Regions from separate parts of the Kocuria sediminis genome, predicted to be linked through region 1. Evidence: predicted binding sites of a transcription regulator. Region 1 holds the regulator's gene; the other holds the start of a gene.
The links. The regulator HspR, encoded in region 1, represses chaperone genes until heat shock. The targets are predictions, from matches to a motif close to AAGTTGAGTCNNNNNGACTCAACTT.
Positions count from the first base shown of each region.

Region 1 (8,421 bases):
GCTGTCGCTGGGCATCGAGACCAAGGGCGGCGTGATGACCAAGCTCATCGAGCGCAACACGGCCATCCCCACGAAGCGGTCGGAGACCTTCACCACCGCCGAGGACAACCAGCCCTCCGTGTCCATCCAGGTCTTCCAGGGCGAGCGCCAGTTCACCCGGGACAACAAGAACCTGGGCACCTTCGAGCTGACCGGCATCGCCCCCGCCCCGCGCGGGATGCCGCAGATCGAGGTCACCTTCGACATCGACGCCAACGGCATCGTCCACGTCTCCGCCAAGGACAAGGGCACCGGCACCGAGCAGTCGATGACCATCACGGGCGGGTCCTCCCTCTCCAAGGAGGACATCGACCGCATGGTCAAGGACGCCGAGGCCAACGCCGAGGCGGACCGGGTGCGCCGCGAGGCCGCCGACCTGCGCAACAACGCGGAGCAGCAGGCGTACTCGGTGGACAAGCTGCTGAAGGACAACGACGAGAAGCTGCCCGCGGACGTGAAGTCCGAGGTCCAGGCCGACGTCGACGCCCTGAAGCAGGCGCTCGAGGGTGAGGACGAGGCCGCCGTGAAGTCGGCCTACGAGAAGCTCCAGCAGTCCCAGACCAAGCTCGGCGAGGCCCTCTACGCGCAGGCGCAGGCCGACGGCGCCGACGGCGCCCCCGGTGCCGGCGCCACCGGCGCGGCCGGTGACGAGGACATCGTCGACGCCGAGGTCGTCGACGACGAGAACGAGAAGAAGTGAGCATGCCCGAGCCCACGCCAGGACCCGACGAGAACCCGGCGGAGAACGCTTTCGAGAACTCCGCCGGGAACCCCGACGAGCAGGCCGCGCAGGACTCCGGCCCCGGCTCCCCCGAGGAGGCCGGGCCGGAGGGCCTGACCGTGGACGACATCCTCTCGACCCCGCAGTCCACCGACGCCGGCTCCGCCGACGCCGGAGCGGCGGCCACGGCGGAGGACCCGTCCGCGGCGCTGGCCGCCGAGCGGCTCGAGGAGCTGCGCCGGCTGCAGGCCGAGTTCGTGAACTTCAAGCACCGCACGGCCCGGGAGAAGGAGCAGCTGCGCACGTTCGTGACGGGCGACCTGCTGCAGACCCTGCTGCCGGTGTTCGACGACATCGACGCGGCCCGCCAGGCCGGGGACCTCGCCGACGGCCCGTTCGCGTCCATCGCGAACAAGCTCGAGGAGATCCTCGTCCGGCAGGGACTGACCCGCATCGGGGCGGTCGGCGAGAAGTTCGACCCGAACGTCCACGAGGCGGTGCTGCAGCAGCCCACCAGCGAGGTCGAGCCCGACCAGGTCTCGATGGTGCTGCGCTCCGGCTTCCGGATCGGCGAGCGCGTCGTGCGGCCGGCCCAGGTGGCCGTCGCCGTCGCCGAGTGAGGCCGGGCCCGGCCTGACCGGCGCGGGAGGGGAGGCCCGTCCACGGGCCTCCCCTCCCGTCCCCCAGCCCTCGGCGCCGTGCCGGGGGACCCCAGGACTTCCACCGGGTGCTGCTCGTCAGGACCCCCACCGGCCCACAGAAAGGAGGCGTCATGGCCAGCCAGGACTGGATCGACAAGGACTTCTACAGCATTCTCGGCGTCTCCAAGGACGCGTCCGAGGCGGACATCAAGAAGGCCTACCGCAAGCTCGCCCGCCAGTTCCACCCCGACCAGAACCCCGGGGACGCGGAGGCCGAGCAGCGGTTCAAGGACATCACCGAGGCGAACTCCGTGCTCTCCGACCCGGAGGAGCGCAAGCAGTACGACGCGATCCGCGCCATGGGCTCCGGCGCCCGCTTCACGGCCGGCGGCCCGGCCGGCGCGGGCGGCTCGGCGAACTTCGAGGACCTCTTCGGCGACATCTTCGGCGCCGGCGGCGGCGGCCGGCGCCGGCGGACCAGCTACTCCACCGGCGGTGCGGGCTTCGGCGGGGCAGGCGGCTTCGAGGACCTGTTCTCACAGTTCGGCGGCCCGGGCGGCTACGGCGCCCCCGGGGCCGGCTACCAGGCCCCGCCCACCCGCGGGGAGGACATCCGCACGGAGACCAGCATCCCGTTCCGCTCCTCGGTGCACGGCACCACCGTGAAGCTGCGCCGCGGCAACGGGCAGGAGACCACGGTGCGCGTCCCCGCCGGGGTGCGCGACGGGCAGAAGCTCAAGCTCGCCGGCAAGGGTCACTCCGGTCCCGGCGGGCCCGGCGACCTGTACGTCACCGTGCACGTGGGCTCGCACCCGTTCTTCACCCGCGTGGACGGCACGGACGACGTCGAGGTCACCGTGCCGATCACCTTCCCCGAGGCCGCCCTGGGCGCCACCGTGGAGGTGCCCACCCTGGACGGCGGCACGGTGCGGCTGAAGGTGCCCGCCGGGACGTCGTCGGGCCGGCGCTTCCGCGTCAAGGGCCGCGGGTTCAGCACGGCCAAGGGCGCGGGGAACCTCATCGTGACCGTCGAGGTGCACGTGCCCGCCCACCTGGACGAGGCGGCCGAGGCCGCGGTCCGCGCGTTCGCGGAGGCGACCGCCGACGACGACCCCCGGGCGGGCCTGGCCGCGAAGGCACGGGTCTGAGATGGCTCTCGACGTCGACCAGCCGCTCTTCGTGATCTCCGTGGCCGCGGAGATCGCCGAGATGCACCCGCAGACGCTGCGCCAGTACGACCGGCTCGGCCTGGTCAAGCCCTCCCGCGCGCCAGGCCGGGCGCGGCGCTACTCCCAGCGGGACATCGAGAAGCTGCAGCAGATCCAGGTGCTCTCCCAGCAGGGCGTCTCCCTGGAGGGGATCCGGCGCATCCTGCAGCTGGAGAACCAGGTCGCGGCCCTGCAGGCGAAGGTGGCGGAGCTGGGGCAGGAGCTCGACGAGGCCCGGGAGCGGGCCGAGGAGTCCTCGCGCATCTTCGCCGCCGGCGTCGGCGGGGACGTGGTGCGGATGGCTCGTGGCTCCCGCCCGCGGGCCCGCAAGATCTCCCAGGCCGTGGTGCTCTACCGGCCGCCGCGGCAGCAGGAGCGCTGAGCCGCCCGCCGTCCGTGCCGACGGCCGGCGCTCCGTGCGCCGGCTCCCCGGCGCGGGCTCGGCTCAGCGCAGGTGCTTCTCGAAGCCCACGTCGTACACGCCGTCCGCGTAGCTGTGGGCGACACCGGGGAGCGGGACGTACCCGCTGCCCCGGTAGAGGGCGTAGGCCTCGGGCTGGCGGTTGCCCGTGGTGAGGTAGATGCGCCGGTAGCCGGCGGCGGCGGCGAGCCGCTCGAGCTCGGCCAGGACCCGCCGGGAGAACCCCCGCCGGCGGTGCCCGGGGTCCGTCCAGATGCGCTTGAGCTCGGCCGTGACGTCGTCGTGCCGCCGGAAGGCGCCGCCGGCCACCGTCAGCCCGCCCTCGAGCAGCAGCACCAGGGCGCCGGTGGGCGCCCGGAACTCGTCGACGGGGTGGTGCTCCATCTCCTCCGCGCCGATCGACGCACCGTAGCGCGCCACGTACTCCCGGTGCAGGCCCGCCAGCAGCGGCCGCGTGCGGGGGTCGCCCGGGGGCACGACGACGAAGCCGTCCGGGGCGGCTGCCGCGCTCACGGAAGCCGGCGGTAGGTCAGGTCGCGCGGCACGCGTCCCGCCTCCCGGGCCTTGCGCTCGAAGCTCGTCAGGACCCGGCCCTCCCAGCGGGGGGCCCAGCCCACGTCCGGGTGCTCGTCGTCCGCGAGCGGACCCGGGTGCAGGTTCTCGAACTGCGGGGCGGCGTCCAGGACCTCGCGCATCACGAGCGCGTACTCCTGCCAGTCCGTGGCCAGACGCCACAGCCCGCCCGGGGCGAGCACCCGTGCGGCCAGCTCGGCGAAGGCGGGGGAGACGAGGCGCCGCTTGTGGTGGCGGGTCTTGTGCCAGGGATCCGGGAAGAACACCCACAGCTCGTCGACCGAGGCGGGGGCGAGCATGTGCTCCAGGACCTCGGGGGCGTTGGCCTGGACCACCCGGACGTTGTCCACCCCGGCCTGGCCCGCCTTGAGCAGCAGGTCCGCGATCCCCGGCTTGTACACCTCGACGGCGAGGTAGTTCCGGGCGGGGTCCTGCGCGGCGGCGTGCACGACGGCCTCGCCCAGCCCGGAGCCGACCTCCACGACCAGGGGCGCCTCGCGCCCAAAGGCCGCGGCCGCGTCGAGCTCGTGGTCGGGGTGCACGGAGGTGTCGGTGCGCACCCGCGGGACGTCCAGCACGCGTGTGGGCGCCCAGTCGTCCCACGCCTTCTGGCGGCGGGCGGTCAGGCGGTCGCCGCGGCGCACGAAGGAGTACGGCCGGCGGTGGAAGGCCTCCGGGACGGGGCCCTGGCCCGCGCCCCCGGCGTGCTCTCCGGCGGCCACCTCGGCAGTGTCTTCGGACGTCGTCCCGGCGCTCTGTGCCGCGCTCTCTGCGGTGCTCTCAGCAGCGGGCTCTTCGGCAGGTGTGTCGGCGGGTGTGTCGGCAGGGGAGGGAGTGTGCTCGGTCATCGCCCTACATCCTAGGCGCAGGCCGGACCGGTGCGGTGGTGCTGTCCGGGGGGAGCGGTTCGGCCCAGCGCCGGCGAGGCGCCTCCCACACGGCGAAGCGGGCCAGCAGCTCGTCCGCGTCCTGGGCGACCACGGCGGCGTCACGGTACTCGGGGCGCACCAGCCCCGCGGCGGACATCTCGGCGACCGCCTCCAGCAGGGGCTGCCAGAACCCGGCGACGTCGAGGAAGCCGACGGGCTTGGCGTGCACGCCCACCTGCAGCCAGGTCCACGCCTCGAAGATCTCCTCCAGGGTGCCGAGCCCTCCGGGCAGGGCCACGAAACCGTCCGCGAGGCGGGCCATCTCCGCCTTGCGCTCGTGCATCGTCCCGACGACGTGCAGCTCGGTCAGGCCGGTGTGGGCCGTCTCGTCCTCGACGAGGGAGCGCGGCATCACTCCGATCACCTCGCCGCCGGCGGCCAGGGCGGCGTCGGCGACGACGCCCATCAGTCCCACGTGACCGCCGCCGTAGACCACGCCCACCCCGCGGCGGGCGAGCTCGGCGGCGAAGGCCGCGGCGGCCTCGGCGAACAGGGGGTCCGAGCCCAGGGAGGCTCCGGTGTATACGGCAAGTCTCATGGGGACATTCTCGCCGCACCGGCGCCGATACCATGAATCCGGCTGCACGGCGCCCCGCCACCCATCCGCAGCGGCGCGTGCCGCCCCGAGCACCGTCCGTCCCTGCACCCAGACCCAGACCCAGACCCAGCCTTAGACCCAGCCATCAGCGTCTGCACCCGCAGACCGCCCGCACCCCCAAGCCCCGCCCGCACCCGAAGCCGCACGTCCCCCGCCCCATCCCGAGGACCCACCATGAGCAAACCGACCCCCGGCCACCCGGTCCGTTCCCGTCTGCGTCTCAGCGGCAGGGCGGACCGGGTCGTGCTGGTGGCGGCACTGGGGATCCTCAGCGCAGTCAGCCCGATGGCCACGGACATGTACCTCGCGTCCATGCCGGCCATGGCCGTGCACTTCGGCGCCTCGACCTCCGCGGTGCAGCTGACCCTCACCAGCTACATGGTCGGCATGGCCCTGGGACAGTTCCTGCTGGGCCCGGTCTCCGACGTGCTCGGAAGGCACCGGCTCATGGTCGCCGGCAACGTGCTGTTCCTGCTCAGCTCCGTGGCCGTGGTCCTCGCGCCCAGCGTCGGCGCAGTGATCGTGCTGCGCGCGGTGCAGGGCGCCGCCGGCGCGGCGGGCGTGGTGATCGCCCGGGCCGTGGTCTCGGACATCGCCTCCGGACGCCGGGCCGCCCAGCTCTTCTCGGTGCTCGCCACCATCACCTCCCTGGCCCCGGTCGTGGCGCCTCTGCTGGGCGGGGTGATCGCCACCGTGGCTCCGTGGCAGACCGTGTTCTGGGCGCTCGCCGCGTTCGGGCTGCTGATGCTCGCGTGCTCGGTCCTCGTGGTCCCGGAGACCCTGCCGCCGCACCGGCGGCACCGAGGCGGGGTCGGGGCCGTCGTCGGCGGGTCCTGGCGCGTGCTGCGCACCCCGTCCTTCATGGGCTACGCGCTGGCCTTCGGGTCGGCGTTCGGGGCGCTGTTCTCCTACATCTCCGCCTCCTCCTTCGTGGTGCAGAACGTGCTCGGCTACTCGGCGCTCGGCTACTCCGTGATCTTCGCCGTCAACGCCTGCGGCTCGATCCTGGGGGCCCTCGTCAACACCCGGCTCGTCGGCAGGGTGGAGCCCGGGACGGTCCTGCGCACCGCGCTCGTGGTCATGGGAACGGTCAACGTGGTGGGCCTGGCCCTGGTCCTCGCGGGCATCACCGGGTGGACCACGCTGGCGCACCTGTTCGTGAGCCAGGCCTGCATCGGCTTCGTCCTCGGCAACGCCGTGGCGCTGGCCCAGTCGCGGGTGCCCGGCCGGGCGGGTGCCGGCTCGGCGGTGCTCGGGCTGGTCCAGTTCCTCATCGGTGGTCTCGTGAGCCCGCTGACCGGTCTGGCCGGGCAGCACAGCGCGGTGCCCATGGCCGTGTCCATGGCGGTGTGCTCCCTGCTGGCCGTGGGCGCCGTGCTGCTCGCGGGCCGGCTCTCCCGCCGTCCGCCGGGAAAGCCGAGCCCGTCCGCCGGCCCGTCCGCCGGCCCGTCCGCCGGCCCGTCTCCGGGCGGCGACAGCCGTGGACCACACCGCGGAGTGCCTCCCGATCCATGACCGGCACCCCGACGTCCCGGCCCTTGACCGGCAGCCGGCCGTCCAGCCCATGACCTGCGGATCGCCGGACCTGTGATTAGATGCCTCCTGCAGAGACGGAGATCACACCCTCGACCGGTTTCCGCTCGACCACCCACCCGACACCCACGGGAGAACACATGCTCCAATCCATCGAGACTGCCCTCGGCACGCTGGGCGGCATCATCTGGGGACCGTACGTCCTCATCCCCCTGCTGCTCCTCACCGGCCTGTACCTCACGGTCCGGCTGGGCGGGCTGCAGTTCCAACGGCTCGGATCCGCGCTGCGCCTGGCGCTGTTCGAGCGCAAGGACGAGGACGCCCACGGCGGCGACGTCTCCCAGTTCCAGGCGCTGACCACGGCGCTCGCGGCGACCGTGGGCACCGGCAACATCGTGGGCGTGGCCACCGCGATCTCGATCGGCGGCCCCGGCGCGCTGTTCTGGATGTGGGTCACCGGTCTGCTCGGCATGGCGTCCAAGTACTCCGAGGCCTTCCTGGCCGTGCGGTTCCGCACCACGGACGCCAAGGGCGAGATCTCCGGCGGCCCGCAGTACTACCTGGAGCGGGGCATCCGCTCCGGTTTCGGCAAGTTCCTGGCGATCTTCTTCGCGATCGCCGCCGCCCTGGCCGCGTTCGGGATCGGCAACATGACGCAGGGCAACTCGATCGCCTCCAACGTCGAGAGCTCCTTCGGCGTGCCGACCTGGATCACCGGCGTGGTGCTCGCGGCGCTGACCCTCGCTGTGCTCGTGGGCGGCATCAAGTCCATCGGCAAGGTGACGGCGGGGTTCGTGCCGTTCATGATCCTCTTCTACGTGCTGGGCGCGCTCTTCATCCTGATCGTGAACGTCGCGGCCCTCCCACAGGCCATCGTCCTGATCTTCACGGACGCCTTCACCGGCACGGCGGCGGTCGGCGGCTTCGCCGGGTCGGCCATCATGCTGGCCGTGCAGATGGGCGTGGCCCGCGGCATCTTCTCGAACGAGTCCGGCATGGGGTCGGCCGCGATCGCCGCGGCCGCCGCCCAGACCACCCACCCCGTCAGGCAGGGCCTGGTGTCCATGACGCAGACCTTCATCGACACCATCATCGTGGTCACCTGCACCGGTCTCGTGCTCATCACCACAGGGGTGTGGGAGCAGGGCGCGGACTTCGCCGCCACCATGACCGGCGACGCCTTCAGCCAGGGCCTGCCCGGACAGTGGGGACACATCGTGGTCACCGTCGGTCTGGTCCTGTTCGCCTACTCCACGATCCTCGGCTGGGCGTACTACGGCGAGCGCTGCATGGAACGGCTCTTCGGCGTCGCTGCGGTGATGCCCTACCGCGTGGTGTTCTCCGCGGTGGTCTTCGTGGGCTGCACGGTGCCGCTGGCCGTGGTCTGGAACTTCGCCGATGTCATGAACGGGCTGATGGCGATTCCCAACCTGGTGGGCCTGCTCATCCTCTCCGGCCTGATCGCCCGGGAGACCAAGCACTACCTGGACCACGACCCGCAGCTGCGGGCGAACCGGCAGCAGATCGATGCGTTCATGGAGGGCCGTCCCGGCTCGATCGACTCCTACGAGCGCACCGGCGTGTGACGCACCGGCGCCCGACCCGCCGGCGCCCGAGGGCCCGACTTCCTGACGGGGGTCGGGCCCTCCGTCTAGCCTGAGGGCATGAGCCGACTTCCCGACCCTCGCCCGTTCTCCTGCGCGGACGCCACCGGTGCGATCTACGACCAGGGCGCCCACGTGACCGACTGGACCCCCC
Region 1 is NZ_WOGU01000002.1:127,727-136,147, forward strand. It holds gene dnaK (molecular chaperone DnaK) at 1-739, shown strand, start outside; gene GMA12_RS02810 (nucleotide exchange factor GrpE) at 742-1,380, shown strand; gene GMA12_RS02815 (DnaJ C-terminal domain-containing protein) at 1,533-2,549, shown strand; gene GMA12_RS02820 (heat shock protein transcriptional repressor HspR) at 2,551-2,991, shown strand; gene GMA12_RS02825 (GNAT family N-acetyltransferase) at 3,055-3,543, opposite strand; gene trmB (tRNA (guanosine(46)-N7)-methyltransferase TrmB) at 3,540-4,451, opposite strand; gene GMA12_RS02835 (LOG family protein) at 4,456-5,070, opposite strand; gene GMA12_RS02840 (multidrug effflux MFS transporter) at 5,305-6,645, shown strand; gene GMA12_RS02845 (alanine/glycine:cation symporter family protein) at 6,804-8,249, shown strand; gene GMA12_RS02850 (D-hexose-6-phosphate mutarotase) at 8,328-8,421, shown strand, end outside.

Region 2 (8,421 bases), on a different contig from region 1:
CGCTGCTGATCGACCTGGACGACACCCAGGGCGGGACCACGGGCGAGGGCATCCACCTCGGCGCCATGGCCGGCTCCGTGGACGTCGTCACCCGGGCCTACGCCGGGCTGCGCGTGCGCGGGGAGTGGCTGGAGTTCGACCCCGCGCTGCCGAGCCAGCTGGACCGGGTCTCGTTCACCGTGCTCTACCGGGGCCAGGTGATCCGCGTCTGCATCGACCACCACGTGCTCGAGCTCGAGGGCACCTCGCGGCGGGCCGGCAACGTCACCATCCACGTGCACGGGGCGGAGTACGTGCTCAAGGGCGGGCAGAAGATCCGGGTCGCGATCCAGCAGCGCCACCCGCTGGGCACGGTCCCGGCGGCGTCGCGGCACGCCTGAGCCGGACCGGCGGCCGCCGCGGGATCCCCCGCGGCGGCCGCTACGCTGGGGCCATGGAACGCCCTGCCCCGACCGGACTGGTCCTCCCCCACGCCGGGCGCACGCCCCGGATCGCCGCCTCCGCCTTCGTGGCGCCGACCGCCACGGTGGTCGGCGACGTCGAGCTGGGAGCGGACTCCGGGGTGTTCTACGGCGCCGTGGTGCGCGGGGACCGCTCCCCCGTGCGGATCGGCGCCGGGTCGAACCTGCAGGACAACGTGGTGGTGCACTCGGACCCCGACCACCCCTGCACGATCGGGGCCGGCGTCAGCGTGGGCCACGGCGCCGTGGTCCACGGCTGCACCGTGGAGGACGAGGTCCTGGTGGGGATGAACGCGACCGTCCTCAACGGCGCCGTGATCGGCTCCGGGTCCCTGGTCGCCGCCGGCGCGGTGGTCCTCGAGGGCACCGTGGTGCCGCCGGGCTCGCTGGTGGCCGGGGTCCCCGCCAAGGTCCGCCGCGAGCTCACCGAGCCGGAGCGGGAGAAGGTGCGCGCCAACGCCCGGACCTACGTGCAGCTCTCCGCCGAGCACCGCGAGCTCAACGCCTGAGCCCCGCCGCCGGACGCCCGGTCACTGCGCCGCGAGGGTGCGCGCGTAGTCCAGGTAGGCGTCATGGTCGAACCCGGGCAGCAGGCACGACTGCACCACGTAGCCCTGCAGCACCGAGAGGATGGCCTGGGCGAACATCGCGACCCACTCCCGGGAGCGGTCCGGGCCCAGGCCGAGCTCCTCGGCGGCCCACCGGCCGTAGCGCTCCTCGACCCGCGCGCGCACCTGTGCGAGGTGCTCGCCGGCCACCGCGGCCAGGGCCGGTTCGCTCACGGCCTCGCCCCACGTGATGAGCAGCAGCCGCGTGGCGGCCGGGTCCGCGGCGAGCCGCTCCAGCAGCTCCGCCACCCACCCGGCAGGGTCCGCGCCGGGGACCTCCGGCGCCGGGCGCCCGCCCGTGGCCTCCGCGGAGCGCCCGGCCGCCTCCCCTGCCGCGGCCCGGGCCGCGTCCTCGTCCACGGCCGGTGCCGCGTCCTCGTCCACCGCCAGGACCCGGTCCAGGGCCGCCCGCGCGGACGCGACCACGAGCTCGTGCTTGGACGGGAAGTGGTTGTACAGCGCTCCCGCTGACAGCCCCGTCGCGGCGATGATCCGGTGCATCGAGGCCCCGCCGAAGCCGTGCTCCAGGAAGCAGCCGCTGGCGGCCGCCACGATCTCGCGACGGCGCTCGTCCTTGTACTGCTGGCTGACCCGGGGCACGGCGCCAGTCTAGGCGACGAACGGTCGTTCGGTTCGGTGCCGGCGCCCGTCCGGCCGGGCGGCGCGTGGCAGAATGCGCCCATGCCTGCCGCGACCCTCTCGCCCTTCGTCGACGCCGCCCTCGACGCCGCCCACCTGGACGCCCCGCTCACGCCGACCGGCCGCACGCTCGGCTGGGGCGTGGTGAGCACGGCCGACATCGCCGAGAAGGTGGTGCCCGACATCGCCGCCCTGCCGGACGCCCGGCTCGTCGCCGTGAGCTCCCGCGACCAGCACCGCGCCGAGGACTTCGCCCGCCGGCACGGGGTGGAGCGGGCGTACGGGGACACCGCCGGCAGCACGGGTCTGGAGCGCCTCGCGGCCGACCCGGACGTGGAGGTGGTCTACGTGGCCACGCCGCACGGCTACCACCACCGGGACGTGTCCGCGCTGCTGCGCGCGGGCAAGCACGTGGTGTGCGAGAAGGCCCTGGCGATGACCGCCGCGGAGGTCCGCGACCTCACGCGGCTGGCCCGCGCGCACGGGGTGTTCCTCATGGAGGCCGTCTGGACCCGGATGACCCCCGGCTTCCGCACGGCGATGCACTGGATCCGGGCGGGGCGGCTGGGCCGGGTGCGCTCGGTCGAGGCCTCGATCGGCACCCACCGCCCGGTGGACCCCGACCACCGGCTCTTCCGCAACGCCGACGGCGGCGGGGTGCTGCTGGACATGATGGTCTATCCGCTGACCTGGACCGGCGCCGTGCTGGGCGCCCCGGAGAGCTGGACGGCCCGGGCCGAGCTCGGCGCCACGGCCGTGGACCTGGACACCGCCCTGACCCTGGACTTCGGGCACGGCCGGGGCCATGTGAGCGGCACGCTCTCCAGCACCGTGCCGCACCAGGTCACCGTGAGCGGCACGCACGGCTGGCTGCGCGTGGACGGGCGGATCAACTGCCCCACGACCCTCGTGCTGCAGAGCGCCGACGGCGCGCGCGGGGGCGCCGCCCCGGTCGTGGAGCAGGTGGAGGTGACCGGCGCCGGGTACGTCTACGAGATGCGCGAGGCCACCCGCTGCATCCAGCAGGGGCTGCCGGAGTCCCCCGTGATGCCCTGGGCGGACTCCCTCGAGCTCGTCGAGCTCTTCGACCAGGTCCGCGAACGGATCGGGGTGGACTACCCCAACGACCGCCGCTGAGGGCCGCGCCACCCCACCGGCGGCCGGGTTCGCCCTGGGCGATCGGGCGTCACAACCGTTGAACCCCCTCCTGCGGCAGAGCTATCATCAATCACAGTTGAGCCGGTATGACTCAACTAAATGTCAAAGGCACTGCTCATGTAGTTGAGGAGATGATGGACGTGGCCACGATGTTCACGCCGTTCAACGATTTCGACCGCCTCGCCGCCTCGCTGTTCGCCCGCCAGGGCCTGCGGGAGATGCCGATGGACCTCTACCGGGACGGCGACCGCTACATCCTGCGCGCCGACCTGCCGGGCATCGACCCGGAGAGCGTCGACGTCGACGTCGACGGTCAGCTGCTGACCATCCGGGCCGAGCGGAAGCTGCCCGAGGTCCAGGACGTCCAGTGGATCACCCGGGAGCGGCAGAGCTCCTCGTTCGTCCGCCAGCTCAACCTCGGCCAGGGCATCGACATCCAGAACATCGCCGCGAGCTACGACAACGGCGTGCTCACGGTGACCATCCCGGTGTCCGCCCAGGCCAAGCCGCGCAAGATCCAGGTGGTCTCCGGCCAGGGCGAGCAGCAGGCCCTGGGCAACGGCCAGGAGGGGGACCGCGTGATCGGCGAGGGCGAGCTCGTCAACGGCACCCGCTCGACGCAGTCCACCGAGGGCTGATCCCGCCGGTGCCGGCGCGCAGGCGCTCCGGCACCGCCGCGGCCACGGGCCCGCTCCCTCCGGGGAGCGGGCCCGTGGCCGTGCCCGGGGGCGTCCACGGGCGGGCGCCGGTCAACGGGGCGGGCGCGGGCTCGGGTATCTTGGCACCAGGAAACACCGACCCGCATCCGTCGACATACATGGGAGACAGCCCGCACATGGCAAAGATCATCTACACCCGCACCGACGAGGCGCCCCTGCTCGCCACCTACTCCTTCAAGCCCGTCATCGAGGCCTACGCCTCGACCGCCGGCGTCGAGGTCGAGACCCGGGACATCTCCCTGGCCGGGCGCATCCTCGCGGCCTTCAGCGACCGCCTGCCCCAGGAGCAGCGGGTCGACGACGCCCTCGCCGAGCTCGGCGACCTGGCGAAGACGCCCGAGGCCAACATCATCAAGCTGCCGAACATCTCCGCCTCCGTCCCGCAGCTCAAGGCCGCGGTGAAGGAGCTGCAGGAGCAGGGCTTCGCCCTGCCGGACTACCCGGACGAGCCGGAGACCGACGAGCAGAAGGACACCCGCGCCCGCTACGACAAGATCAAGGGCTCCGCCGTGAACCCGGTCCTGCGCGAGGGCAACTCCGACCGCCGCGCCCCCGCCTCGGTGAAGAACTACGCCCGCAAGAACCCGCACCGGATGGGCGAGTGGTCCGCGGACTCCCGGACCAACGTGGCCACCATGGGCGCCGACGACTTCCGCGCCAACGAGAAGTCCGTGGTCATGGAGTCCGAGGACACCCTGCAGATCCGCCTGGTGGGCGAGGACGGCAGCACCACGGTGCTCAAGGAGTCCGTGCCCGTCCTCGCCGGCGAGGTCGTCGACGCCACGGTGATGCGGGCCGCCGCCCTGGACGCGTTCCTCGCCGAGCAGGTCGAGCGCGCCAAGCGGGAGGGTGTCCTCTTCTCGGTGCACCTGAAGGCCACCATGATGAAGGTCTCCGACCCGATCATCTTCGGCCACGTCATCAAGGCGTTCTTCCCGGAGCTCTTCGCCGCCCACGGCGCCGCCCTGGAGAAGGCGGGCCTGTCCCCCGCCAACGGCCTGGCCGCGATCCTCAACGGTCTCGACGCGCTCCCGGCCGGGGTCCGCGACGAGGTCCGGGCCGCGATCGACAAGGGCCTGGCCGACGGCCCGGCGCTGGCCATGGTCAACTCCGACAAGGGCATCAGCAACCTGCACGTGCCCTCGGACATCATCGTGGACGCCTCGATGCCGGCCATGATCCGCACCTCCGGGCACATGTGGGGCCCGGACGGCGAGGAGGCCGACACCCTGGCGGTCCTGCCGGACAGCTCCTACGCCGGGATCTACCAGGCCGTGATCGACGACTGCCGCGCCCACGGCGCGTTCGACCCGCGGACCATGGGCTCCGTCCCGAACGTGGGGCTCATGGCGATGAAGGCCGAGGAGTACGGCTCCCACGACAAGACCTTCGAGATCCCCGCGCAGGGCACCGTCCAGCTCGTCGACTCCTCCGGCACCGTCCTGATCGAGCACGAGGTCTTCCCCGGCGACATCTGGCGCGCCTGCCAGACCAAGGACGTCGCGATCCGGGACTGGGTGAAGCTGGCCGTGACCCGCGCCCGGGCCTCCGCGACGCCGGCGGTGTTCTGGCTGGACCGCACCCGCGCCCACGACACCAACCTCATCGCCAAGGTCGAGCAGTACCTCGGTGAGCACGACACCGAGGGCCTGCAGATCGAGATCATGTCCCCCATGGAGGCCACCGCGTTCTCCATCGAGCGGATCCGCCGCGGCGAGGACACCATCTCCGTCACCGGCAACGTGCTGCGCGACTACCTGACCGACCTGTTCCCGATCCTGGAGCTGGGCACCTCCGCGAAGATGCTCTCCGTGGTCCCGCTCATCAACGGCGGCGGCCTCTTCGAGACCGGTGCCGGCGGGTCCGCCCCCAAGCACGTCCAGCAGCTGGTCGAGGAGAACCACCTGCGCTGGGACAGCCTCGGCGAGTTCCTCGCCCTGGCCGCGAGCCTGGAGCACCTGGCCTCCACGGCGGACAACGCCCGGGCCCGCATCCTCGGCGCGTGCCTCGACCGCGCCACCGGCACCTTCCTCGAGGAGAACAAGTCCCCGAGCCGGAAGGTCGGGGAGATCGACAACCGCGGCAGCCACTTCTACCTGGCCCTGTACTGGGCCCAGGAGCTGGCCCGCCAGGACGAGGACGCCGAGCTGGCCCAGGCCTTCACCTCCGTGGCGGAGCAGCTGGCCGCCCACGAGGACGCGATCAACGAGGAGCTGCTCTCCGTGCAGGGCCGCCCGGCGGACATCGGGGGGTACTACCGGCCGGACGACGCCAAGACGTCCGCGGTGATGCGCCCCTCGGAGACCTTCAACCGGGTGCTCGCCTCGCTGTCCGTGTGAGTCGGCCCCGCGCCGGTCGCCCCGCCCGGGGCGACCGGCGCGCACGGCAACGGCCGCATCCCCTCGGGGGTGCGGCCGTTGCCGTGCCCGGCGCCGCCGCCGGGCCGGGGAGCGGGTCAGTGGAAGAAGTGCCGCGCCCCGGTGAAGTACATGGTCACGCCGGCGGCCTCGGCCGCGGCCACGACCTCCTCGTCCCGGATCGAGCCGCCGGGCTGGACGACGGCGCGCACGCCGGCGTCGAGCAGCACCTGCAGCCCGTCCGCGAAGGGGAAGAACGCGTCCGACGCCGCCACGGACCCGCGCGCGCGCTCGGCGCCGTCCTCGCCCAGCCCGTCGGCCCGCTCCACGGAGAGCCGGCAGGAGTCCACGCGGTTGACCTGGCCCATGCCGATGCCCACCGAGGCGCCCTGGTCGGCGAGCAGGATCGCGTTGGACTTCACGGCCCGCAGCGCCTTCCACGCGAAGGCGAGGTCGGCCAGCGTCCGCTCGTCGGCCGGCGCCCCCGCCGCGAGGGTCCAGGAGGCGGGGTCGTCACCGGCGGCGTCGAGCCGGTCGGCGACCTGGAAGAGGGCCCCGCCGGAGACCTGCCGGTACTCGAGGGCGTCGCGGGCGAAGCCCTCGGGCAGCTCGAGCAGGCGGATGTTCTTCTTGGCCTGCAGGATCTCCAGGGCCTCCGGCTCGAAGCCGGGGGCCACGACGACCTCCGTGAAGATGTCCTTGACCGTCTCGGCCATGGCCCGGGTGACCGTCCGGTTCGCGGCGATCACCCCGCCGTAGGCGGAGAGCGGGTCGCACGCGTGGGCCTTGCGGTGGGCGTCGGCGATCGGGTCCTCGGCGCCGGGGGTGGCCACCGCGATGCCGCACGGGTTGTTGTGCTTGACCACGGCCACGGCCGGCTCGTCGAAGTCGTAGGCGGCGCGCAGGGCGGCGTCGGCGTCCACGTAGTTGTTGTAGGACATCTCCTTGCCGTGCAGCTGGTCGGCCTGGGCGATGCCGGGGGCGGCCGCCTCGTCGACGTAGAGGGCGCCCTTCTGGTGCGGGTTCTCGCCGTAGCGCAGGGAGGCGGAGCGCTGGAAGGCCAGCCCCGCGTAGGGCGGCCAGAAGTTGGCGTCCTCGTCCTGCTCGAACTGCTGGGCCGTCCACGTGGCCACGGCCGTGTCGTAGGCGGCGGTGTGGGCGAAGGCCGCGGCGGCCAGCCGGCGCCGGGCCGCGAGGTCGAAGCCCCCGGCGCCGGCGGCCTCGACCACCGCGCCGTAGGAGGCGGGGTCCACCACCACGGACACGGCCGCGTGGTTCTTCGCGGCCGCGCGCACCATGGAGGGGCCGCCGATGTCGATCTGCTCGACCACCTCGTCCTGGCCGGCCCCGGAGCGGACGGTGTCCACGAACGGGTAGAGGTTCACGACCACGAGGTCGAACGGCTCGATGCCCAGCTCCGCGAGCTGGTCCACGTGCTCCTGCTTGCGGCGGTCCGCGAGGATCCCGGCGTGCACCCGCGGGTGCAGGGTCTTCACCCGCCCGTCCAGGCACTCCTGGAATCCGGTGATCTCGGAGACCTCGGTCACCGGCACCCCCGCCTCCGCGATCCGGCGCGCGGTCGAGCCGGTGGAGACGATGGCCACCCCGGCCTCGTGCAGACCGCGGGCCAGGTCGTCCAGTCCGGTCTTGTCGTAGACGGACACCAGCGCCCGTCGGATGGGCACGCGGTCAAGTCGGATGGGGCTCACAGGTTCTCCAAGCGTCGGGGTCGGGGCTGCCGGCGGAAACCGCCGGGGCCCATTTTACGGACCCGCGCCGCGACGCTCCTCCGTGCTGTCGAAGCCCGGAGCAGGCGGGTGTCCGGACCGGGGCCGGCGGACGGCGCCCGCCGTGGTGCCGGGTGCGCCCCCGGTGCCGTCCGCGGGACCGCGGCGGGCGGTTCAGCGGGCCGGGACGGAACGGGCGAGGAGGCCCAGGGCGTCCACGAGCAGCTCCCGCTCGGCGGCCTTGATCCGCTCGTGCAGCTGTGCCTCGGTGTCACCCTGCTGCACCGGCACCGCCGCCTGGGCGAGGATCGGACCGGCGTCGACGTCGGCCACGACCTCGTGGACGGTGACCCCGGTGACCTTGACCCCGTGGGCGAGGGCGTCCCGGACCGCGTGCGCCCCGGGGAAGGAGGGCAGCAGGGAGGGGTGGGTGTTGACGATCCGGCCGCGGAACGCCTCGACGAACTCGGCGTCCACGATCCGCATGAACCCGGCGAAGAGCACCCGGTCGGGGGTGTGGGCGGCGACCGCCTCCTGCAGGGCCCGGTTCCACCGCGCCCGGTCCGGGTGGTCCGCGGGCCGGACCAGGAAGGTGGTGATCCCGGCCGCCTCCGCGCGCTCGAGCCCGCGGCAGGGCTTGTCCGCGCCCACGGCGGCGATCTCGACGTCTATCCGGCCCGCGCCGACGGCGTCGAGGACCGCCTGCAGGTTGGTGCCGGAACCGGAGACCATGACCACGATGCGCATGGGCT
Region 2 is NZ_WOGU01000003.1:185,977-194,397, forward strand. It holds gene GMA12_RS05165 (beta-phosphoglucomutase family hydrolase) at 1-380, shown strand, start outside; gene GMA12_RS05170 (gamma carbonic anhydrase family protein) at 434-970, shown strand; gene GMA12_RS19230 (TetR/AcrR family transcriptional regulator) at 992-1,669, opposite strand; gene GMA12_RS05180 (Gfo/Idh/MocA family protein) at 1,751-2,845, shown strand; gene GMA12_RS05185 (Hsp20/alpha crystallin family protein) at 3,001-3,504, shown strand; gene GMA12_RS05190 (NADP-dependent isocitrate dehydrogenase) at 3,702-5,924, shown strand; gene purH (bifunctional phosphoribosylaminoimidazolecarboxamide formyltransferase/IMP cyclohydrolase) at 6,041-7,651, opposite strand; gene purN (phosphoribosylglycinamide formyltransferase) at 7,844-8,416, opposite strand.
Region 2: a site for HspR is predicted at 2,940-2,964, ahead of GMA12_RS05185 (Hsp20/alpha crystallin family protein). Genes of this name have one in related genera too.